Regions from separate parts of the Exiguobacterium sp. s157 genome, predicted to be linked through region 1. Evidence: predicted binding sites of a transcription regulator. Region 1 holds the regulator's gene; the other holds the start of a gene.

What was found. Region 1 encodes LexA, which represses DNA repair genes until DNA is damaged. Its sites were predicted from a motif close to CGAACATATGTTCG; they were not measured.
Region 2: the regulator LexA is predicted to act here: its motif matches at 1,135-1,148, upstream of uvrB (excinuclease ABC subunit UvrB).

What each region holds. Positions count from the first base shown of each region.
Region 1 is NZ_JACSLQ010000005.1:65,656-68,850, reverse strand. Features, by position in the region: gene KNP67_RS10540 (YneB family resolvase-like protein) at 1-616, opposite strand, end outside; gene KNP67_RS10535 (hypothetical protein) at 689-925, opposite strand; gene lexA (transcriptional repressor LexA) at 1,131-1,751, shown strand; gene KNP67_RS10525 (metal-binding protein) at 1,751-2,191, shown strand; gene KNP67_RS10520 (DNA alkylation repair protein) at 2,279-3,195, opposite strand, start outside.
Region 2 is NZ_JACSLQ010000007.1:105,399-108,593, reverse strand. Features, by position in the region: gene KNP67_RS12990 (MIP/aquaporin family protein) at 1-101, opposite strand, end outside; gene KNP67_RS12985 (sulfite exporter TauE/SafE family protein) at 203-1,087, opposite strand; gene uvrB (excinuclease ABC subunit UvrB) at 1,202-3,178, shown strand; gene uvrA (excinuclease ABC subunit UvrA) at 3,179-3,195, shown strand, end outside.

The sequences.
Region 1 (3,195 bases):
AATAACGACGGTTCACGGTCGCTTTCGACACCTCATAGCCAAAACCACGTAGCGTGGCGGCAATTTCAGCGAACGTCAGTCCGCGCTCGCGCAGTTGGACAATTTCTTCGATCGGCACTTCGATTCGGCTCCGACCGCCTTGATCGTGATGTTGGATGTTGCGGTGCGGGTTGAACCCGTTCGCGACCGCCCGACGCATGCCGCGTGAGATTTTCGCATTATGGATTTTACGCTGGTATTCCTCGACGACACTGACGATTTCAAGCACCATCTTCTCGGCATCCGAGACGACGTATTCATCGGACGATTGCATCGTCAACAAGCGGACGTTATGTTTCATGAGCGTATGCAAGATGGCGATTTTCGCGTTCCCTCGTCCGAGGCGGCTGTCATCGCTCACGAGCACGGCATCGAGATTAGATGTCGAGACGTGCTCCAACAAATCGAGCAACCCCGTCCGATTGACCTCATACCCACTCTCTTGCTCACTGATCACATCGACGATTTCAGCGTCAAGACGTTTCGCCATCCGCGTCAGTTCGTCCGCTTGGCGACCGAGTGACGTCTCTTGCGTGGACTTGTTCGTCGACACGCGACAATAAATGACGACTCGCATCCCGTCACTTCCTTTCTTTCCATTCGCCCTCTACGATACACAGGTTCGGGGGCTGTTCGCAATCAGAAAAGATTATTCGGCGGCGAACCACGTCGTCTTGTCGTCTTCTTTCTCAGCGCGTTCAGCGAGAAGCTGTGCCTCGAGCGACTCGGCCTCCGTCAAGGCGACTTCTTCTTCGATGCTATGCTCGATTACTGGTTCGGTCGCGACGACTTCGACATCGTGGCGCATTTCCCCGACCATATAAAACGCGAACATTCCAAGTGCCAACATGCCGACTAAAATGATTCCATTGATTGTGTCTCTCATAACGATTACCTCCTGGGAATAAGAATACACGTTCTCGAGAACGTCTGTTCGTTTATCTGTTCTCATCATAAAACAAGAACTTCTGTTCGGTCAAGTAGAAAAAAACGAACGAATGTTTGTGCGCTCATGTGTTCTTGTGTTAAACTAAACCCATAAAGAATAGGATGCGTTCGCAGGTTATTCGACATAATCGAGGTGAAATCCATTGAAAAAAATGTCAGCAAGACAACAACAGATTCTTGATTTTATAAAAGCCGAGGTCCGGGCGAAAGGGTATCCACCTTCCGTTCGTGAAATCGGAGAGGCAGTCGGACTCGCATCGAGCTCGACCGTCCACGGCCACTTGGACCGTCTAGAGAAGCGTGGATTGATTCGACGTGACAAGACGAAGCCACGTGCCATCGAAATTTTAGATGAAGAGATGTCAGTCGTGGAAGACCATGATGCCGTCATGTACGTGCCGGTCATCGGAAAAGTCACGGCCGGTACGCCGATCACGGCGATCGAGAATGTGGAAGAGCACTTCCCGCTCCCGGCCCACGTCGTCGGTTCCGACAACGTCTACATGCTCTCGGTATCGGGAGACTCTATGATTAACGCCGGCATCTTGGACGGGGACCGTGTCCTCGTCCGCCAACAGAACACGGCCGACAATGGAGAGATTGTCGTCGCCATGACGGATGAAGGCGAAGCGACGGTGAAGCGGATTTATAAAGAAGCTTCGAAAGTCCGTCTTCAACCAGAGAACGACGAGCTCGAAGCGATGTATTTCGATAACGTGTCGATTTTAGGGAAGGTCATCGGTGTATACCGCACGATTCACTAATGGCTAGTGGCAAGACACATACCCGTACGAATCTCGTGGCAATCGGTGCTCTTGCGATTGCCACGCCTTTTATTGACATCGATGTTCCGACCATGTTCCTATTCGGCGCCCTAATCGGGACGTTCTGGCTCTCCCCGGACCTTGACTTAAAGTCGGACGCCTATTATCGATGGGGACCACTCCGAGGCTTTTGGCTCCCTTACGTGAAGATTATGCCCCATCGGTCGTTATTCTCGCATTTGCCGCTCTTGAGCGATCTGATCCGGGTCATCTATCTTGGCTTCCCGCTCACGCTCGTGCTCACGTTCACGCCGTATGAGGAAGCTGCCAGATCATGGCTCGACCTAAACGGGGCCGCATGTTTCTTCGGACTCGTCTTCGCGACGACGTTACATACGACGCTCGATTATGCGTCCACGTTCTTCAAACGTGCCTTTTAAGCCAAACATTTATGCCATACACCTAAAAGGGCAACCCGTCTAGTAGAGACTGGGTTGCCCTTTTTGAACTGTTTATTATATAGAAGCTCAATAACTTTTATGCAACATGACATGATGTTCTGCCACTTCTCGTCCATTGACCAGCAAAACGACACGATGCTCCCCTGAATAATGCCGACGAGTCGTCAAATCTGCCCAACTGTGCATCCTGTTCGCTACAAGTCGCGCACCCCCGGGGACGAGTTTGTTCGCTAGCAGAAATGCTTTACGACTCGCTTTCCCGTTCGCTTTTATGAAATCGATGGCGTATTCGACCCGAATATAGGCGGCATCTCCTGGACGAATCGACAAATCATACTGAATCTCGCACGCCTCACCTATGCTGAGCACATTCGGATGTATAGTAATCGATGAGTTGACGGTCAAATCCGTTTCTTGCGTATAACCAAACAAAGTTAACGCGTCCGGGTGTGCGGATTTAATTAACGTTCGGCACGCATGTCTGATGACCCAGTCGGTATGAGGATGTTCGCCTTGCCATCGACGCGAGACTTCGAGCACGGCTTCCGGGTGATCTTTCGAGATATCGTTGAGATTGTTGGCGACACTTTTCCTTACATATAATGATGGGTCTTCTTTCAATAACTCTAAAACCGCAAACACGGGAGCCGGATTTTCTCTGAACATCGGTAATGACTCCGCCCACGGAAGACGAGGACGACAGCCTTCACTTGCCAATCTTCGCACATGCTCATTCGGATGCTTGGCCCATGCCATCATGCGATCCATTACTCGCGTCGAATCACGAAGCAGAAAAGGTCTGATTGCGAATTCAGAAGACGATTTCTGCGTGAAGAGTTCGAGTGCTGACATCGAGCGTTCCCAATGTTCTTCCGCCTGTCCATACACTTCTACGAAGTCGGGAAAAAATAAATATGGAAAGCCGACACAATCGTCTGCAATTTCAACCAATACATCTATAGCTGACTCGTAGTTTTGAGGTA
Region 2 (3,195 bases), on a different contig from region 1:
TTCTCCGCTTTCGAATGACGGAGGACGACGCCGGCGACGACACCGTTACCGAGCAAGATGAGTAGCATTGTACCAATAATTTCGCTGACGAATGCTGACATGTGATACTCCCTTCCTTCCATATTAAATTTGGCTTACCACTTCATTATATGCCCCAAATGTAAGCGTTTCAAAACCGAATATGCAAAAAAAGCCACTTTTCTTATGAAAAGTGGTTTTGATTGACAATACGCCGTTTGAAGTCGAGTCCAATCCCGACAAGAAAAGCGAGCAGGACCGCCAAACTGACGTACGCGAGCGGCGCATAGACGGCGGCACCAAGATCGAGCGCGATTGAGGTGATGACGGCCATATACAACCAGGCGAGTCGGTTAGAGATCTCTTTATCGTGATAGCGATTCGTGAGCGTGGCGCCGAACGGGGCCCCGATGAAAGCGCCGATGACCAACGCGAGCGGTGTCACGTAGTCGAGCGACAGCGATGCGAGATAACCGACGAGTCCGCCGAGCGAGATGAACAGGACGGCAGCCAGGCTCGTCCCGACCCCACGATGTGTCGAGAAGCCGAGCCAACTGACGAGGAGCGGGACGATGATGAAACCGCCACCGATACCGAGCAGCGCCGACAACAGCCCGGCCATCATCCCGATGACGAGGGCGGCAAGCAGCGATGATTTTTTCGGCTTCTGCGGTTTAGATGTTTTCTTTAATAGCGTAACGGCAAAATAAGATAGGATAGCCAGATAAAATAGATTGAGCAACCAGTCATACGTGCCCGAGATCGAGAGGACGAGCCGGCTCGACAGCTGCGCCGTGACGGCACCGGCCAAGCCGACCGTGATGCCTGTTGACCAGGACACGTTGCCGAGCGACGTATGTTTCTTGGCGCCGGACAGGCTCGTCCCGACGACGAATAGGAGCGACGTGGCGACGGCCTCGGCCGCCGAATATCCACTAAAGAGCAACACTGGGACGATGATGACCCCGCCGCCGATGCCGAAGAAGCCGGACAAGGCGCCGACGACGGCACCGAGCGGGATAAAGAGAAGCGACCACATGACGACCAACTCGTTTCTGTTTAGATTCACTCTCCATGATAACGAAAAGCGGAACGATTTGGGAAGCGTGTCAGAAGCGAATATTTGTTCGTGTATGTGATATAATCAAGCCAATATGCAAGGTAAAGAAAGCGAGGAATATACATGGATAAGATTAGCGTTCCGTTCGACTTACATTCAGAATATAAGCCGGCCGGCGACCAACCGGAAGCGATTCGTCAGCTCGTCGAAGGAATCAATCGCGGCGACCGGTATCAGACGTTGCTCGGTGCGACCGGCACCGGGAAGACGTTCACCGTATCGAACGTCATCCAAGAAGTGAAGAAGCCGACGCTCGTCTTGGCCCACAACAAGACGCTCGCCGGACAGCTCTACTCCGAGTTCAAAGAGTTCTTCCCGAACAACGCCGTCGAATACTTCGTCAGTTATTACGACTACTATCAGCCGGAGGCGTATGTGCCGTCGACCGACACGTTCATCGAGAAAGATGCCTCGATTAACGATGAGATCGATAAACTCCGCCACTCGGCGACATCGGCCTTGTTCGAGCGGGACGACGTCATCATCGTCGCCTCCGTCTCCTGTATTTACGGTCTCGGTAACCCGGAAGAGTATAACAGTCTCGTCTTAAGTCTCCGCGTCGGCAAAGAGATGGGGCGCGACCAGATGCTCCGCAAACTGATCGACATTCAATATGAACGGAACGATATCGATTTCCAGCGCGGCCGTTTCCGTGTCCGCGGGGATGTCGTCGAGATTTTCCCGGCGTCACGTGACGAGCAGTGCTTGCGCGTTGAGTTTTTCGGTGACGAAATCGACCGCATCCGCGAGATGGACCCACTCACCGGAGAGATTATCGCCGACCGGGAGCACGTCTCGATCTTCCCGGCGTCCCACTTCGTCACTCGTGACGAGAAGTTGCAAAAAGCAATCGTCAACATCGAGGCCGAGCTCGAACAGCAGCTCGAAAAGTTCCGCGAAGAAGGCAAACTGCTTGAAGCACAGCGCCTCGAACAACGGACGAACTATGACCTCGAGATGATGCGCGAGATGGGCTACTGTTCAGGCATCGAGAACTATTCACGTCATTTGAACTTGACGGAGGCAGGGGCGACGCCGTACACGCTCATCGACTACTTCCCGAAAGACTTCTTGCTCATCGCTGATGAGTCGCACGTGACGCTCCCGCAAGTGCGCGGCATGTACAACGGCGACCAGGCCCGGAAACAAGTGCTCGTCGACCACGGTTTCCGTCTCCCTTCGGCCAAAGACAACCGACCACTCAAGTTCGACGAGTTCGAGAAGAAGTTGTCGCAAGCGATCTTCATCTCGGCGACACCGGGTCCGTTCGAGCTCGAGCATACCCCGCACATGATCGAACAGATCATCCGGCCGACAGGACTGCTCGACCCGACGATCGAGATTCATCCGATTAAAGGACAAATCGACTACTTGATGGACCAAATTCGCGACCGCATCAAACAGGACGAACGCGTCCTCGTGACGACGCTCACGAAAAAGATGGCCGAGGATTTATCGGACTATCTGCGTGAAGCGGGCATCAAGGTCAACTATATGCACTCTGAAATCAAGACGCTCGAGCGGATTGAGATCATCCGTGACCTGCGTCTCGGAAAATACGACGTCCTCGTCGGAATCAACTTGCTGCGGGAAGGACTAGACATCCCGGAAGTGAGTCTCGTCACGATTCTAGACGCCGACAAGGAAGGGTTCCTCCGTTCGGACCGATCGCTTATTCAGACGATCGGGCGGGCGGCGCGGAACTCGAACGGGCACGTCATCTTGTTCGCTGATAAGATGACCGACTCGATGACGCGCGCGATTGAAGAGACCGATCGTCGTCGCTCGATTCAAGAAGCTTATAATGAAGAACACGGCATCACGCCGCAGACGATCCGTAAAGAAGTACGCGGCGTCATCCGCGCGACGGTCGACGCCGAGGAGGATGTGCTCGAATCACTCAGCTCGATGAAGCCGGCTGAACGTGAGGAAGCCATCGCCAAGCTAGAAGAAGAAATGAAACAAGCGGCCCGCGACCTCCAGTTCGAACGGGCGGCCGAATTGCGTGACTTAATCTTGGAGTTGAAGGTAGGGAATTAAATGGCTGAAAAGAAAAA